DNA from 3 places in the Mesorhizobium sp. CA10 genome. Region 1 is predicted to be linked to each of the others. Evidence: predicted binding sites of a transcription regulator. Region 1 holds the regulator's gene; each other region holds the start of a gene.
The links. Region 1 encodes PhoB, which activates phosphate uptake and scavenging genes when phosphate is short. Its sites were predicted from a motif close to TGTCATNNANCTGTCAT; they were not measured.
Positions count from the first base shown of each region.

Region 2: the regulator PhoB is predicted to act here: its motif matches at 1,588-1,604, upstream of LB535_RS01415 (acid phosphatase).
Region 3: the regulator PhoB is predicted to act here: its motif matches at 2,942-2,958, upstream of phnF (phosphonate metabolism transcriptional regulator PhnF).

Region 1 covers NZ_JAIUHV010000009.1:156,881-162,887, reverse strand. The annotation lists gene pstA (phosphate ABC transporter permease PstA) at 1-288, shown strand, start outside; gene pstB (phosphate ABC transporter ATP-binding protein PstB) at 285-1,088, shown strand; gene phoU (phosphate signaling complex protein PhoU) at 1,109-1,816, shown strand; gene phoB (phosphate regulon transcriptional regulator PhoB) at 1,833-2,522, shown strand; gene LB535_RS19740 (ROK family protein) at 2,844-4,085, opposite strand; gene xylF (D-xylose ABC transporter substrate-binding protein) at 4,355-5,395, shown strand; gene LB535_RS19730 (sugar ABC transporter permease) at 5,628-6,007, shown strand, end outside.
Region 2 covers NZ_JAIUHV010000001.1:294,890-300,896, forward strand. The annotation lists gene LB535_RS01410 (adenine phosphoribosyltransferase) at 108-653, opposite strand; gene LB535_RS01415 (acid phosphatase) at 848-1,543, opposite strand; gene LB535_RS01420 (cytochrome c1) at 1,682-2,539, opposite strand; gene LB535_RS01425 (cytochrome b) at 2,561-3,859, opposite strand; gene petA (ubiquinol-cytochrome c reductase iron-sulfur subunit) at 3,876-4,436, opposite strand; gene LB535_RS01435 (cupin domain-containing protein) at 4,747-5,091, shown strand; gene LB535_RS01440 (alpha/beta fold hydrolase) at 5,173-6,007, shown strand, end outside.
Region 3 covers NZ_JAIUHV010000011.1:98,489-104,495, reverse strand. The annotation lists partial or broken gene LB535_RS22015 (alpha-D-ribose 1-methylphosphonate 5-phosphate C-P-lyase PhnJ) at 1-430, opposite strand, end outside; gene LB535_RS22010 (hypothetical protein) at 490-669, shown strand; gene LB535_RS22005 (carbon-phosphorus lyase complex subunit PhnI) at 672-1,787, opposite strand; gene phnH (phosphonate C-P lyase system protein PhnH) at 1,789-2,400, opposite strand; gene phnG (phosphonate C-P lyase system protein PhnG) at 2,400-2,861, opposite strand; gene phnF (phosphonate metabolism transcriptional regulator PhnF) at 3,001-3,747, shown strand; gene LB535_RS21985 (zinc-binding alcohol dehydrogenase family protein) at 4,050-5,066, opposite strand; gene LB535_RS21980 (ABC transporter permease) at 5,135-6,007, opposite strand, start outside.

The sequences.
Region 1 (6,007 bases):
GCCTATCGCGCGGCGCTCTCCGGCATCGTCACCGGCATCCTTTTGGCGATCGCCCGCATCTCCGGCGAGACGGCGCCGCTTCTCTTCACCGCGCTCAACAACCAGTTCTGGTCGAGCAATCTCAATGCGCCGATGGCCAGCCTGCCGGTAACCATCTTCCAGTTCGCTCTCAGCCCTTACGAGGAATGGCAGCAACTGGCCTGGACGGGCGCTCTCATAATCACCCTGACGGTTCTCGGGCTGAGCATCATCGCCCGCAGCCTAACCGGACGCAGAGAGGACAGATGAAACCGATGTTGTCCACCGACCTGAACGCAGCCGACACGACCGTCGAGAAGGCCAAGATCGAGGTCAAGAACCTCAATTTCTACTATGGCCAGTCGAAGGCGCTGAAGGACATCAACCTGTCCCTGCCCGAGCGCAGCGTGACCGCATTCATCGGCCCGTCGGGCTGCGGGAAGTCGACGCTGCTGCGCGTGCTCAACCGCATCTACGAGCTCTATCCGAAACAGAGCGCCGAGGGCCAGGTGCTGCTCGACGGCAAGAACATCCTCGACCGCTCGCAGGACCTCAACCTGCTGCGCACCAAGATCGGCATGGTGTTCCAGAAGCCGACGCCGTTCCCGATGTCGATCTACGAGAACATCGCTTTCGGCGTCAGGCTCTATGAGAAGATCAGCAAGGCCGAGATGGACAGCCGCGTCGAGCAGGCGCTGAAGCGCGCAGCACTCTGGAACGAGGTCAAGGACAAGCTCAACGCCAGCGGCCTCAGCCTCTCGGGCGGCCAGCAGCAGCGCCTGTGCATCGCCCGTACCGTTGCGGTGAAGCCCGAGGTCATCCTGCTCGACGAGCCGGCCTCGGCGCTCGATCCGCTGTCGACCGCCAAGATCGAGGAACTGATCGACGAGCTGCAGGCCGACTACACGATCGTCATCGTCACCCACAACATGCAGCAGGCGGCGCGCGTGTCGCGGCAGACGGCGTTCATGTATCTGGGCGAGCTGGTGGAGTTCGACCGGACCGAGAAGATCTTCACCTCGCCCCGCGAAAAGCGCACGCAGGACTACATCACCGGCCGCTTCGGCTGAGCTCATACGAGGACATCATCATGGCCGAACATACCGTCGCTTCCTTCGACGAGGATCTGAGGCAGATCAGCCGGCTCATCAACGACATGGGCGATCTCGCCGCCTCCATGGTCGGCGCTTCGACCAAGGCCCTGCTTGAGACCGACAATGCCATGGCGCAGCGTGTCGTTTCCGACGATGCCATCATGGACGCGCGCCAGCGCGAGCTCGACGACCGCGCCATCACGCTGATCGCCAAGCGCCAGCCGATGGCCGACGACCTTCGCAACGTGGTCGGCTCGATCCGCATGGCGGGCGACCTCGAACGCATCGGCGATCTCGCCAAGAACATCGCCAAGCGCGTCGGTTCGGTCGGCGTCAGCGCCGCGCCGCGCGACCTCACGCACTCGATCGATTCCATGGCCCAGCTGGTGCTGATCCAGGTCCAAGCCGTGATCCAGGAATATACGGTGGGCGACGCCACGGCGCTGGCCAAGCTTCGCAACGACGACGAGCGCATCGACGTCAAATACACATCCGTCTTCCGGGAGCTCCTGACCTACATGATGGAAGACCCGCGCAACATCACCGCCTGCACGCATCTTCTGTTCTGCGCCAAGAATCTCGAGCGCATCGGCGACCATGTGACCAACATCGCCGAGAACGCCTATTATGTGCTGACCGGCACGCAATTGCCCGCGAATCGTCCCAAGCAGGACGAGACGACAATGTCGGCGCCGGCGGCCTGACGAAGGGTATCTGCCAATGATCGCGCCACGCATCATGGTGGTGGAGGACGAGGAGCCGCTTGGGGTGCTGCTCCGCTACAATCTCGAATCCGAGGGTTACCAGGTCGAAGTGGTGACCCGCGGCGACGAGGCCGAAATCCGCCTTCAGGAGAACGTTCCCGACCTGCTCGTGCTCGACTGGATGGTGCCGGCGGTTTCCGGCATCGAGCTCTGCCGGCGCCTCAGGATGCGGCCCGAGACCGAGCGGCTGCCGATCATCATGCTGACGGCGCGGGGCGAGGAAAGCGACCGTGTGCGCGGCCTCTCGACCGGCGCCGACGACTATCTGGTCAAGCCGTTCTCGACGCCGGAGTTCATGGCGCGCGTCAAGGCGCTGCTGCGCCGCGCCAAGCCGGAGGTGCTGTCCAGCGTGCTCAAGGTCGGCGACATCGTGCTCGACCGCGAGTCGCACCGCGTCTACCGCAAGAAGAGCGAGATCAGGCTCGGCCCGACCGAGTTCCGCCTGCTCGAATTCATGATGCGCCACCCCGGCCGCGTGTTCTCGCGCAGCCAGCTGCTCGACAATGTCTGGGGCGAGACGATCTATATCGACGAGCGCACCGTCGACGTGCATGTCGGCCGCCTGCGCAAAGCCGTCAACAACGGCCGCATGCCGGATGTCATCCGCACCATCCGTGGGGCGGGTTATGCGATCAGGGAAGATTAGGCTCAGGGCGCCGAAGTCCTGACGGGCCAAGCACTTCCAACATCCAAGCTGGTGGGCACCCGGGACGCTTGTGCTTCGTCATCCACGGGCGGAGCAAGGGGCGCAGCGACGCGCGCAGACCCGAGGATCCATTCCGTGATGTCGATGCGTTGCGACAGTCCAGAATTCTGTGCCGCTGCGCTCGACGCGTGAGGTAGCGGCATGGATTCCAGGGTCTCCGCGACGAAGCTTCGCTCCTGCTCCGCCCTGGAATGACGAAGCTGCGGGGCCTTCGCTAATTTCAAGCGTCTGCTGCTGTCCCCGGACCTCTTCAAGGCTGCCTCAGGCCACGTTCTTTCCCGTCCCCACTCTTGCTTGGCCTCCGGGCGCGAAAATCTCCTGGTCGACGAAGGTCAGCGCGCGCATGGCGCAGCCTTCGCGGATCAGCGGCAGTTCGTTCGGCTCGGTGTCGAAGGAGATCGATTCGGAGTGCTGGCCGCCGGCCGTCTGGGCGATCGCCTCGCGCAGCGCCGGCTCGATCAGGTCGAAGGCGGCCGCGCTGACGCCGACCATGGCGACAGGCGCCGGGTCGATGAGGGCGAACAGGCTGCCGAGACCGAAACCAAGCGCTTCGCCGGCCCGGCGATAAGCCTCCCGTTCGGGGCCGTCCCTCTCGCGCGCCTTCGCGGCAAGGGCCCGCATGTCGGCGTCGCCGACGTCGACCGGCTCGGCGTCCTCGCTCATTTTCATGGCGCTGCGCCAGATCGCGTAATTGCCGGCATAGGCCTCGACGCAGCCGCGGCGGCCGCAGCGGCAAAGCGCCCCGCCCGGGCGGTGGATCATGTGGCCGAACTCGCCGCCGGAGGAATGCGTGCCGGTGAACAGCGCACCCTTGAGCACGAGACCCATGCCGATGCCGTGCGACAACAGGATGGCGATGAAGTCGTCACGATAGCGCTCCGGGTCGCGCCATTGCAGCGCCACCGCCATCATGTTGCAGTCATTCTCCATGGTGGCGGAGATGCCGAATTCCTTCTCGAGAATGTCGGCGAAAGGAATGTCGGTCAGCGGCGTTATCGGCGACCACAGCATGGCGCGTGCATTAGAATCAGTGATGCCCTGAATGCCCATGGCGATGCGGGCGACGCTGCCAATGTCGAGGTCGGGATCCTGCAGCCGGCGCCGCACGATCGCCACGCATTCGCCGATCAGCTCGTCGCGGGGCATGACAAGCGTGTCCAGGCGCTGCTGCTCCTCGGCAACAACCTGGCCGGCATAATCGATCACGGCGACCGACAGGAAGTTCAGCGACAACACCACGGTCAGCACCGCGGCGGCTTCAGGGTTCAGCGCCAGGCCGATCTGCGGCCGGCCGCGCTTCAACGCCGTCGGCTCGCTGGCCTTGCTTTCGGTGAGAATGCCCTCTTGGATCAGGTCGGCGGAGATCGCCGAAATGGTCGAGTGGCTGAGCCCGGTGGTGGCGGCAATTTCGGTCCGTGATGGCTGACCGGCGCGGCGTACCGCCGAAATCACCATGGCGCGATTGCGCCGGCGCAAATCGTCATGGCGGATTCCGACCGACATCGTTTCGCACGTCCTCCCCGGTCATCGCGGCCTTGTGATAATGCCATGGCCTGTCGCTGACACGCTAGGGATTGTGGCAGAAGCCAGGGGCCATGTCATTATTTATTGCGGATGCCGAAAAAAATGCCTGAGCCCATCAAAACCCATCAGAATCTCGGTTGACAGCGCTGTTGTGCTGGACCACTATTTTTTTGAGGCTCGAAAAAAAAGCCTCTGTGCCGGCCTTCGGGCCAGTCTGGGTCGCGCCGCACGGGCGCAGGGAGGATATCATGAAGAAATTTGCAGCCGCCATTCTGGCGGGCGTTGCCATGTCGCTGACGCTGGCGTCCGTCGCCGAGGCGAAGGACAAGGTGATCGGCGTGTCGTGGTCGAATTTCCAGGAAGAGCGCTGGAAGACCGACGAAGCAGCGATGAAGGCCGCCATCGAGGCCGCGGGAGACAAGTATATCTCGGCCGACGCGCAGTCCAATCCGGGCAAGCAGCTGACCGACGTCGAAAGCCTGATCTCGCAGGGCGCCAACGCGCTGATCATCCTGGCGCAGGATGCCTCGGCGATCGGCCCGGCGGTGCAGAAGGCGCTCGATGAAGGAATCCCGGTCGTCGGCTACGACCGCCTGATTGAGAACAAGGACGTGTTCTACCTGACCTTCGACAACAAGGAAGTCGGGCGCATGCAGGCCCGCGAGGTGTTCAAGGCCAAGCCGGAAGGCAACTATGTCTTCATCAAGGGCTCGGGCTCCGATCCGAACGCCGACTTCCTGTTCGCGGGCTCCATGGAAGTCCTGAAGGACGCCATCGACAGCGGCAAGATCAAGAATGTCGGCGAGGCCTACACGGACGGCTGGCTGCCGGCCAACGCGCAGAAGAACATGGAGCAGTTCCTGACCGCCAACGACAACAAGGTCGACGCGGTCGTGGCTGCCAATGACGGCACCGCCGGCGGCGTCGTCGCGGCGCTGACGGCGCAGGGGCTGGCCGGCACCGTTCCGGTCTCGGGCCAGGACGGCGACCACGCGGCGCTCAACCGCATCGCGCTCGGCACGCAGACCGTGTCGGTGTGGAAAGACGCGCGCGAGCTCGGCAAGAACGCCGCCGAGATCGCCTCGCAGCTCGCCGACGGCAAGAAGATGGGCGACATCGCCGGCGCCAAGGACTTCACGACGCCCGGCGGCAACACCGTCAAGTCGCTGTTCCTGAAGCCGGTCGCGATCACCAAGGACAACCTCAACGTCGTCATCGACGCCGGTTGGATCAAGAAGGACGAGGTCTGCGCGGGCGTGCCCGCCGGCAGCGTCCAGGTCTGCAACTGAGCCTTGCCGACGTTCGATCAAAAATACCTGCGCCGCGGCCAGGAGCGGTTCAATGAACCGCTCCTGGTTTTTGTTGCCGCAATCCCGGACGGAAAACCGCTACGCACTTTTCCTGGGATTGCTCTAAAGCCGTGGCGTTTTCTCAAAAGATTTTGCCGTTCTGCCTCAGGCGGATAGCTTCTAGGCTGAGTTCCGGCATCCGCGCCAGACGGCAAGCCGGTGGGAGGAAATCATGACCGACACGACGTCTACCCAACCGGCGGACACCGCGCGCGCGTCGGAACTCGGCGCCGTCGCCCGATTCCTGAAGGCGACCGAGCTCGACACCCGCATGCTGGGCATGATCGGCGCGCTGCTCCTGATCTGGATCGGGCTGCATGTGATTTCCAGCCTGCGGCTTGGCGTCAACCCGCTCGACTTCGACAGCCGCACGTTCCTGACGCCGCGCAATCTCTGGAACCTGTCGGTTCAGTCTTCGGCCGTGGCGATCATGGCCTCCGGCATGGTGCTGGTCATCGTCATGCGCAACATCGACCTGTCGGTCGGGTCGGCCGAAGGGCTGATCGGCATGGTCATGGGCTTTGCCCAGGTGCATTTCCTAGTTCGCTTCGT
Region 2 (6,007 bases), on a different contig from region 1:
AGACGGATGAGGGGTGTTCCAGCGAAGTGCGACGTTGGCGTTCCCTGGAACACCCCTCATCCGTCGCCTTCGGCGACACCTTCTCCCCCAAGGGGAGAAGGGGAAGATCAATGCCCCTCGAACCCGATCAACGTCCTCACCGGCACGTCTAGCGCTTCCAGCTTCTGGCGGCCGCCGAGATCGGGCAAGTCGATGACGAAGCATGCCGCGACGATGTCGGCGCCGATTTGCCTCAGCAGCTTCACCGCGGCTTCCGCCGTGCCGCCGGTGGCGATCAGGTCGTCGACCACGATCACCTTCTCGCCCGGCGAGACGCCGTCCTTGTGCATCTCCATCTCGTCCAGGCCGTATTCGAGGCTGTAGGCGACGCGCACCGTCTCGTAGGGCAGCTTGCCTTTCTTGCGGATCGGCACGAAGCCTGCCGAAAGCTGGTGCGCCACAGCGCCGCCGAGGATGAAGCCCCGCGCCTCGATGCCGGCGATCTTGTCGATCTTCAATCCGGCATAGGGATGGACCAGCTCGTCGATGGCGCGGCGGAAGGCGCGCGCGTCGCCAAGCAGCGTGGTGATGTCGCGAAACAGGATGCCGGGCTTGGGATAATCCGGAATGGTGCGGATGGCCGCAAGCAGCGTGTCTTCGAGGGAGGATTTCATCGAGGCTTTCCGCGTGTCCGGCTGTCGGATTTGGCGGCGTCGGCCTTTGCTGCCCGACGCGACCGACAAGGGCTACCGCGATGTCGCGCCAGAGACAAGCACATCCGGCAAAGGATCGGCACCGATCGGCCTCGACCATAATGAAAAAGGGCGCCCGCGAAGGCGCCCTTCGAAAAGCAGGCGCTACCGAGCGGCTACATGCCGAGATCCGAGCGCAGCTCGGAGCGCGCCACTTCGTACTCGGCCTTGAAATCTGGACGGTTGAGCAGGACCGCGGCGATCACGCTGCCGGAGATCTTGCCCATCTCGATGTCGGACGGATAATGGATGCCGCCGACCACGCGGTTGTGGGCGAATTCGGCCGCGCGCGCCATGATCTCGGCGCGCTTTTCGGGGACCATGTCGGCAAGGACGATGCCCATCATGGTGCCGACCGTCGCATGGCCAGATGGCCAGGAACCGGAGCTCGACAGCTTCACGACCGGCTTGACCAGATCGCTGAGCTGATGCGGCCGCGGCCGCTTCCAGACATCCTTGGCGGGATCGACGACGGCGCCTTCGGTCGCCACGACGCGATCGAAGAAGGCACTGAACTTCGGCAGCTTCTCCTTGTTGAAATTCGGGCCCATGACGTCGGCGAAGCGCCAGATATTCTCCTCGGCGTCGGCGATGGCGCGCTTTTCCATTTCCGGCGTGCGCGTCACCTGCAGCGTCAGCACCTCGCCGAGCTCGGCTTTGGTTTCCGGCGAGTCATTGGCCGGTGGCGGCGGCAGGATCATCGTCAGGTCGATGTCCTTGCTGGTGACGAAAGGCTGGGCCTCATCGGCATGGGCGACATATCCGGTGACAAGCAGCAGGAAACCCGCCGCGAGCGATACATATCTTTTCATGGGTGCGATCCTTTGCTGAGTGCGAGGCAGGATCGCCACGAGCGATGACGGTCATGTGACACGCCCCGGTTTGCGCGCGCCGAAATACAAAAGGGCGCCTTGTGGCGCCCTTTCAAAATTCTTGCGATCGACGCCGCCTCAGTGCGCCACGTCGGCCCACACCCTGCGCTTGGTCATGTAGACCAATGCGCCGAAGACCAGCAGGAATATCATGACGCGGAAGCCTGTCTTCTTGCGATCCTCGAGATGCGGCTCGGCCGCGAACATCAGGAAGGCCGAGACGTCGCGCGCATACTGGTCGACAGTCTGCGGCGAGCCGTCGTCATAGGTCACCTGGCCGTCCGAGAGCGGCTTGGGCATCTTCAACGACACGCCGGACAGGAAGTACGGGTTGTAGTGCGTGCCTTCCGGGATCACCATGCCGGCCGGCGGCGTCTGGTCGTAGCCGGTGAGCAGCGAGTGGATGTAGTCCGGGCCGCCCTGCGCATACTGGGTGAAGATGTCGAAGATGAAGCGCGGGAAGCCGCGCTCGACGCCGCGCGCCTTGGCAAGCAGCGACATGTCGGGCGGCGCGGCGCCGCCATTTGCGGCAGCGGCGGCCTCTGTGTTCGGGAACGGCGCCGGGAAGTGATCCGACGGCTTGCCGGGACGATCGAACATGTCGCCGGCATCGTTCGGGCCGTCATGGATGGTGTATTCGGCGGCCAAGGTCTTGATCTGCGCCTCCGAATAGCCGAGCCCTTCCAGCGTGCGGAAGGCCACCAGGTTCATCGAATGGCAGGCCGAGCAGACTTCCTTGTAGACCTTCAGGCCGCGCTGCAGCTGCGCCTTGTCATAGGTGCCGAACGGACCGGCGAAGCTCCAGCTCATTTCCTTCGGTTCGTTGATCGGGAAATGCGTCGGAGCGGCCGCGTTGTGTTCCTCTTCGGCGGCGATGGCAGCGGTGCCCGCGACCACCAAGCCAAGCAGCGCCAGCGAGGTGAGAATCTTCTTCATACCCAAAATCCCCTCAGATTCTCAGCCCGTGATTTCCGGCGCGGCGGTAGCGCGTGCCGGATGCCCGCTGCCCTTTTTCTTTTCAAGCACGGCCTCGGTGATCGAGTTCGGCAGCCTGCGCGGCGTCTCGATCAGGCCGAGCACCGGCATGACGACCAGGAAGAAGGCGAAGTAGAACAGCGTCGCCATCTGCGCCATGAACACATAGCTGCCTTCCGCCGGCTGCGAGCCCAGCCAGCCGAGCAGGATGGCGTCGGCTACGAACAGCCAGAAGAACAGCTTGTACCATGGACGATAGACCGCCGAGCGCACCTTGGAAGTGTCGAGCCACGGCACCAGGAACAGCATGGCGATGGCGCCGAACATGCACAGCACGCCGCCGAGCTTGGAGTTGATCGGGCCGATGTTGAAGGTGATGGCGCGCAGGATCGCGTAGAACGGCAGGAAGTACCATTCCGGAACGATGTGAGCCGGCGTCTTCAGCGGATTGGCGACCGTGTAGTTGTCCGGATGGCCAAGAAAGTTCGGCAGGTAGAAGACGAAATAGGCGAAGACGAACAGGAACACGATCATGCCGAACGCGTCCTTGATGGTGGCGTAGGGCGTGAAGGCCACGGTATCGGTCTTCGACTTGACCTCGATGCCGGTCGGGTTCGACTGGCCCACGACATGCAGCGCCCAGATGTGCAGCACGACCACGCCGGCGATCATGAACGGCAACAGATAATGCAGCGCAAAGAAGCGGTTCAGCGTCGGATTGTCGACGGCGAAGCCGCCGAGCAGCAGTTCCTGGATCCAGTTCCCCACCAGCGGAATGGCGCTGAAGAAGCCGGTGATGACGGTAGCGCCCCAGAAGCTCATCTGGCCCCAAGGCAGCACGTAGCCCATGAAGCCGGTGGCCATCATCAAGAGGTAGATGATGCAGCCGAGGATCCACAAGAGCTCGCGCGGCGCCTTGTAGGAGCCGTAGAACAGGCCGCGGAAGATATGGATGTAGACGGCGACGAAGAAGAATGAGGCGCCGTTGGAATGGAGATAGCGCAAGAGCCATCCGGAATTCACGTCGCGCATGATCTTCTCGACCGAATCGAAGGCGAGATTGGTGTCGGAGGTGTAGTGCATCGCCAGCACGATGCCGGTCAGGATCTGCGCGGCCAGCATGATCGACAGGATGCCGCCGAACGTCCACATGTAGTTGAGGTTGCGCGGCACCGGATAGGCGACGAAGCTGTCATGGACCAGCCGCGGCAGCGGCATGCGGGCGTCGAACCAGCGCTCGATACCGGTCTTGGGCGTATAGGTCGAGTGTCCCTCGCTCATCGAAATGTCCCCTGCCTCAACCGATAAGGATCTTGGTATCGGAAATGAACTTGAATACCGGGATCGCCATGTTCTCCGGCGCCGGGCCTTTGCGGATGCGGCCGGCGGTGTCGTATTGCGAACCGTGGCACGGGCAGAACCAGCCGCCGAAATCGCCTTCCTGGCCGAGCGGGATGCAGCCGAGATGCGTGCAGACCTGCACCATCACCATCCAGGCTTCCTTGCCGGGCGTGGTGCGGTTGGCGTCGGTCGCCGGCGCGTCGGACGGCAGGTTGGCGTTGCGTGCGATCGGATCCTTGAGATCGGCGAGATTGACGGCCGCGCCGTCCTTCATTTCCTTTTCGGTGCGGTTGCGCACCACCACCGGCTTGCCGCGCCACTTGACGACCAGCGAGCTGCCGGGCTGCAGTGAAGAAACATCGACCTCGACCGAAGCCAGCGCCAGGGTCGAGGCATCGGGGCGCATCTGGTCGATGAACGGCCACGCGACGGCTCCGGCGCCGACAACGGCGGCCATGCCGGTGGCTACGTAGAGAAAATCGCGACGGTTGGGATCGTGGATATCGGTTGCGCTCACGGGTGCCTGATCCTTTCGCCTCTTCCTAACCGGAGGCCGAGCCTTGTCCCCGCTCAATCGCACCTGCCCGACAGCGCATGGCGAACAGGCTAGCGAATTCCTCCGGCATTTGGAGTTCGGTTTATGCGTGCGGCCCGTTTTTGTCCAGCGGGGTGAGACCACAAGGGCAGATTGTCGCGGGGATGCGCGGCGGCCCAGGCCGACGCGTCCCCGCCAGGCCGCCGGACAGGGTGAAACAGCGGGAAATCCGGGGTCAATCGAGCCGGTGTTCGCCTCGACATCGGCTCCTGGCCCGGTCTATTCTGGCGTCATGGCGCATGTCATTGAACGCGACAGCTGGGCCGAAGCCCCCGACCGCTGGAAAGGCGAGCTGCAATGCGGCCAGTTCGGCGCCAATTCCTGCCTGATCTTCAACTATCAGCCGACGGTCGGCGGCGGCCCGCGCCTGCACAAGCACCCCTATGCGGAAATCTTCGTCATCCGCTCCGGCACCGGCCTGTTCACGATCGGCGACCAGGAGATCAAGGCCACGGCCGGCCAGATCCTGATCGTGCCGCCCGACACGCCGCACAAATTCACCAATCTCGGGCCTGGCCCGCTCGAAAGCACCGACATACACGAGAACGGCCACTTCATCACCGAATGGTTGGAATGATTCTTCCGATCGTCGGACCGGGCCTGTCCGAACGCTGATTGCAGCCTAGTTCCATCGAGCTGGCATCGATGGAGATGAAGCATGCGACAGCGCACCGTTGAGGTCGAGGGGCTGGCTATCGCGATCCGGGACGCAGGGCCGCCCGATGCGCCGGGCCTTCTGCTGCTGCATGGTTGGCCGCAAAGCTCCCATGCTTTTGAGGCAATCGTCGACGAGCTGGCCGGCGACCAGCGCGTGGTCGCGCCGGACTTGCCGGGCATCGGCGGTTCACACGGCGCGCCCGAGACCGGAGAAAAGGCATATCTGGCCAGACTGATGAAGGGGCTGATCGCCGTTTGCGGCTTGCGGCAGGTCATCGTCGCCGGTCATGACGTCGGCGGGCAGATCGTCTTCGCGCTGTTGCGCGACGAGCCCGAAAATTTGTCCGGCGCGGTGATCATGGACGTCGTTATCCCCGGCGTGGCGCCGTGGCAAAATGTCATCCGCAATCCGCGTATCTGGCATTTCGCCTTTCATGCGATCCCGGCCTTGCCCGAGATACTGGTGAGCGGCCATGAGCGCGCCTATTTCGATTTCTTCTTCGATATTCTTTCGAAGGAAAAATCGGCGATCCCTGCGGAAGCCAGAGACATCTATGCCAAAGCCTATTCGCGGCCGGAAAGCCTCAAGGCCGGCTTCGACTGGTACCGCGCCTTTGCCGCGGACGCCAAGGTCAATTCCCACCCATCCGCGACGCCGATCGCCACGCCGGTTCTTTATCTCAGAGGCTCGGCCGAATCCGGCGACATCGCCGACTATCTCGACGGCTTGAAGGCAGCAGGCCTATCCAATGTCGAAGGCGACATCATCCCGGGTAGCGGCCACTTCGTCGCCGACGAGAATCCCGGAGCCCTTGCTGCGCGATTGGCGCGTTTTC
Region 3 (6,007 bases), on a different contig from region 1:
TCTTGCGCGTCTCGGTCTCGCGCGGCTCGAGGAAGCGCAGCGGCTCTGGGATCGGCACCTGGAAGACCAGCACCTGGCCCGCGGTCAGCGGATGCTCGGGGATGCGGTGGCGGGTCTGGATGATGGTGGCGGTTGCCGTGTCGGTGGTGACGGCGACATTGGCGACCTTCTTGAAGAAGGCGCGGATCGAGACGGCGTTGGTGGTGTCGTCGGCGCCCTGGTCGATGACCTTGAGCACGTCGTCGGGGCCAATGATCGAAGCGGTGACCTGCACGCCACCGGTGCCCCAGCCATAAGGCATCGGCATCTCGCGCGAGGCGAAGGGCACCTGGTAGCCGGGAATGGCGATGCCCTTCAGGATGGCGCGGCGGATCATCCGCTTGGTCTGTTCGTCGAGATAGGCGAAGTTGTAGGTGGCGATGTCGGTCATGGCGATCACGTCCGCTCTCTGCTATGAAATTGGCGCCCAAGACGCGGAAGGACGCCCGAATGGACTCTACCGGTTGGTTGCATCTTGGCGTGCTGCTGCTGGTGTTCGCCGGCTTCGCGACCTTTGCGCTGCGGAAAATGGTTCTCCCCGCGCCAAGGGAACCTCCGTACGGCGAGTCCTTCGGTGGCGGCGACTATACTGGCGGCTTCGACGGCGGGCATTCCGGTAGCGGACACTGAAGTCATTCCGCCGCCTCGCGCTTCTCCTCGGCGGCCTTGTCCTCGTTTTCCCGCGCTTCGTATTCGGCGCGCATGCGGCGAACCAGGCCGAGCTCGGCCTGGAAGTCGACATAATGCGGCAGCTTCAGATGCTCGACGAAACCGGTGGCCTGGACATTGTCGGAATGCGAGATGACGAATTCCTCGTCCTGCGCGGCGGCGACGACATCCTCGCCAAGCTCCGTGGCGCGCAGCGCCCGGTCGCACAGCGCCATCGCCATCGCCTTGCGCTCGCTCTGGCCGAAGACCAGGCCGTAGCCGCGCGTGAACTGCGGCGGCGCCTTGGCCGAGCCCTTGAACTGGTTGACCATCTGGCATTCGGTGACGCGGATGGAGCCGAGCGGCACGGCGAAGGGCAGCTCCGGCACGTCGAGCTCCAGCTCGACCTCGCCGATGCGTATCTCGCCGACAAAGGGATGGTTGCGGGCGTAGCCGCGCTGCGTCGAATAGCCGAGCGCCAGCAGAAAACCTTCGTCGCCGCGCGACAACGCCTGCAGGCGGATGTCGCGCGCCATCGGGAATTGCAGCGGCTCGCGCGTGATGTCGCCGGGCACGTAGTCAAGCGGCATCTCGCCATCGGCCTCGATCAGGCCTTCATGGGCGAGGATCGCCGAAACGCGCGGCATGGACTCCGGTTCGGCCGGACGCTGCGCCGGCATCTCGACCTCGGCGCCGGCGGCAAGCTCTGGATCGAGCAGGCGGTGCGTATAGTCGAAGGTCGGGCCGAGCACCTGGCCGCCCGGCAGGTCCTTGTAGGTGGCCGAGACACGACGCTCGACCTGCATGGCGCCGGTGTCGACCGGATTGGTGTAGCCGAAGCGCGGCAGCGTGGTGCGGTAGGCGCGCACCAGAAAGATCGCCTCGATCATATCGCCGCGCGCCTGGGTAACGGCGAGAGCCGCGAGCTCGCGATCATAGAGCGAGCCTTCGCTCATCACCCGGTCGACGCCGAGCGCCAGCTGCTCGACGATCTGGTCGAGGCGCAGCGCCGGTACCGAGCGGTCGCCGCGGCGGCGGTCGGCAAGCAGGCGATGCGCATTGGCAATGGCGGCTTCGCCGCCTTTCACCGCGACATACATGTCATGCCTCCATCGTCTTGATGCGGGTGGTGCGCGGCAGGCAGGCGAGGCTGCCGGGCGCCGCCAGAATGATGTCGACGCCGCGCGGGAAACGCTGGTTGTTCTGCTTCCACTGCTCGACGAAATGGCGCGGCATGCCAGGAGGCGCGATCATCGACGTCTTTTCGATCCCCGGACCTTCGAGCAGCAGCGACGGGCCCGAGGCAAGATCGTCGACCAAGAGGATCAGCGTCGTCGAGCGGTCGGGATATTCTTGCGTGCCTTGCGCAAAACCATCGAGCGCCGCCATCTCCTTCGGATTGGCGATCAGGGCGAAATGTGCGTCGGCCGGCGTGTTTGCCGAGGGCGCGCCGGTGTGGAAGCCGAGCCAGGCCTTGACCGCGGCTTCCGTCTGCAGCGGCGGGTCGAGCCAGACCGGCGTGTCGTTGTCGCAGAGCGAGAGCGCCACGGCGCCGGCCGTCGCCGACAGCGGCGCCGGCGGGCGGGCGAGCTGCGGCAGCGGCTGGACGGTGCCAGGGCGGGCCATCGCGTCCATGATGGCGCGGAACACCGCCTGGGCGTTGAAGACCGGCTCCGCGAAGCCGCCGTCGATCGATTGCGTGGCGATATCCATCAGTCCTCTCCGCGCACCATGGTGAAGAAATCCACTTTCGTGGCCGCCGTTTCGACGCGCTTTGTCTCGCGCGCCGCAGCAAGCGCCGCGCGCAAGGGCGCGGCGAGCTTTGTCTCGACCGCTTCGCGGTGCGCTGGGTCCTGCCACAGCGCGTCGGCGATCGCCGCTAGCTTGGCTTTTCCCTTGTCGCGGCCAAGCCCATAGGAGTGGCCGACCTGGCCGGAGGGCAGCCGCACCGTGGCGCGGGTGACCGTCGCTTCGCCGACATTGAACGGTGCGCCACCGCCGCCGATCCGCCCGCGCACCGTCACCAGTCCGGTTTCGGGACCGCGCAAAAGCTCGGCTTCGGAGGGCAGGTCCGACTCGTTCCACAGGCGGGCGATCTCGTCGGCCGCGGCATGCGCCAGCGTCACCATCAAGGCTTTCCGCCCGGCCTGCTCGCGCGCTTCCTGTCCTCGCATGGCATCGCTCCTTGCAGAGAGAAATTTGTCTATTGATATAGACAACTATACAAATTATACTCACTTGGTATCGGGAGTCCATGACGGGTGGATGACAACGGGTGCAAAAGATAAGGGTGAGGACGTTGGGGGCGGGGAAATGACCGGGCTGGCAAGCAGCATCGAGAGGCGCAACGGCGTATCGCTATGGCGGCAGATCGCCGACAGGATCCTGCAGGCGATCGCCAATGGCGATTTCGCCGAGAATGCCGCGCTGCCGCCTGAAGTCGCGCTGGCCGAGCGCTACGGTGTCAACCGCCATACGGTGCGCAGCGCCATTGCAGCACTGGTGCAGGAAGGCGTGCTGAGGGCCGAGCAGGGACGCGGCACCTTCGTGTTGTCGCGCAAGCGGCTGTCCTATCCGATCGGCGCGCGGACGCGCTTCTCGACCGGGCTGCAGGGGCAGACGAGCGAGCGGCATATCGCGCTGCTGTCGTCGTCGACCGAGCCGGCCGGCCGGCGCATCGCCGAGGCGCTGGGCATCGCCAAAGGCGCTGCCGTCATCCGCCTGGAGACGCGCGGCGAGGCCGACGGTCATGCGGTGTCGCGCGCGACGACCTGGTTCGATGCCAAGCGCTTCGCCGGAATCGAGGCGGCAATGGCGGAAACGGGATCGATCACCGCCTCACTGAAGCGCTTCGGCATCAACGATTATCTCAGGCATTCGACCGTGCTGTCGGCGCGCCACGCCGATGCCGACGACCTTGCAGCCCTCGATCTGCAGCCCGGCGCGATCGTGCTGGTCACCGTCGCCGTCAACGTCACGCTCGACGGTGAGCCGATCCAATTCGCGGAATCGCGCTTTCCCGCGGAGCGGGTGGAGCTTAGGCTGTCGGCCGGCGATTAGGTCTACGATGTCTTCGGACGGCAATCCAGGAGGTCGTCATCCACGGGCGGAGCGACGCGAAGCGGAGCGCAGACCCGAGGATCCATTCCGTAACCTCGATCGTAGAGCGCAGCGGAGCAGAATTCTGGATCGCTGCAACGCGTCGGCGTCACGGAATGGATCCTCGGGTCTGCGCTGCGTCGCTACGCTCCTTGCTCCGCCCGTGGATGACGAAGGGGATAGGCGCTTCGGCCAATCACCAAGACTGCAATTTGCTAGGGCGGACAACGGTCCAATTCGTGAAACCTGGACGCGGGCCTTCCTCACCCGACCTCAATGACCGCCTTGATCAGTCCTGACTTCTCGTGCGTCCATCGGGCAAGGTCGCGCGGCGTTCCGGCGAGCGTGGTGCGATGGGTGACGAGCTTGTTCAACGGCACGGCGCCGTTGCGGATCGAATCTGCGACATGGTCGAAATCGGACTTCAGCGCGTTGCGGCTGCCGACCAGCATCATCTCGCGCTTATGGAATTCAGGGTCGGAGAAGGTGATGTCGTCCTTGACGACGCTGACCAGCACCAGCGTGCCGCCATGCGCGACGTGGGCGAAGGCCGACTGCACGGACTGGGTGTTGCCAGTCGCGTCGAACACGAGGTCGAACCCTTCGCCGGCTGTTGCCTGTTGGACCAGCTCGGCAGCCGGCGTCTTCGAGCTGTCCAGCGGGGCAAAGCCGAGCTGCTTCTCGGCGAATCCGAGACGTTCGGCGCTCATGTCGAGCAGGCTGACATCCAGACCGGCAATGCGCGCGAAGATCGCCGTGCCGAGACCGATCGGGCCGGCGCCGATGACCAGCGTGCGCTGGCCGGGCAGCCCGAGCGATCGGCGCACGGCATGCGCGCCGATGGCCAGGAATTCGACCGCCGCGGCGTCGGCCAGCGACAGGCCGTTCGTCGGGTAGAGGTTCTGCGCCGGCACCAGGATTTCGTCGCACATGGCGCCGTCGCGATGGACGCCCAGCACCTCGATCTTCACGCAGCAGTTCGGCTTGCCGCGCCGGCAGGCAATGCATTTGCCGCATGAAAGATAGGGGTTGATGACGACCGGCTCGCCGACGCTGATCTCGACGCCTTCGCCCTTCTCGACGATCGTGCCGGCAACCTCATGGCCCATGATGCGCGGATAGGCCAGAAACGGGTGCTTGCCTTCGAAGATGTGGTAGTCGGTTCCGCAGATGCCGACATGGCTGACCGCAACGCGCGCCCAGCCGGGCGGCGGTGCGCCGGGCCCGGCGCGGTCTTCGAGGATAAGCTCGCCGGGCGAACGGCAGACAACGGCTTTCATATCGCAAATCCAGGCAAAGAGCGCCGGCGCCGCTCGAGCGGGGCCGGCGCGTTAGTTTCACGTAGGAGTCATTTGCCGCGACGACGCAGGCCGTCGAAGTAGACGATGACGATGATCAGCAGGCCGGTGATGACGCGCTGCCAGAAGGTGTTGACGTTGAGCAGGTTGGCGCCGTTGTTGATCGTCGAAAGGATGAAGGAGCCGATCAGCGGTCCATGCACGGAGCCGATGGCGCCGAACAGCGACGTGCCGCCGATCACCGACGAGGCGATGGCCTGAAGCTCATAGGTGTCGCCCTGCGTCGGATTACCGATGCCGATGCGCGAGGCCAAGAGCACGCCGACGATGGCGGCAAGCAGGCCGGACAGGACGTAGGCCATGAAGATGGTGCGCGGCACGTTGACGCCGGACAGGCGCGCGGCCTCGGCGTTGGAGCCGACCGAGAACAGGTAGCGGCCCCAGCGCGTATGGTGCAGGAACACGTAGGACGGGATGGCGACCAGGATCACCATCCAGAACAGGTAGGGAATGCCCGCGAGCGAGCCGCGCGAGAAAGCCTGGAACGAGTCGCTGTTGATGGAGATCGAGTTGCCGTTCGTCATCAGGAGGCCGATGCCGCGCAGCGAGGTCATGGTGGCCAAGGTGATGATGAAGGGCGGCAGGCCCATCTTGACGATGCCGAAGCCGTGGAAGAGGCCGATGGCGACGCCCACCAGCAGCGTGATCAGCACCGCGGCCCAGATCGGCCAGCCGGCGTTGATCAAAAGCGCGACAATGACGGTGGTGAAGCCGACCACCGCGCCGACCGACAGATCGATGCCGCCGGTGATGATGACGAAGGTCTGGCCGACGGCGAGGATGGCGATCAGCGATCCCTGACGCAGAAGGTTGGTGATGTTGAGCGTCGTGGCGAAGGACGGCGTGGCGACGGCCAGCACGAT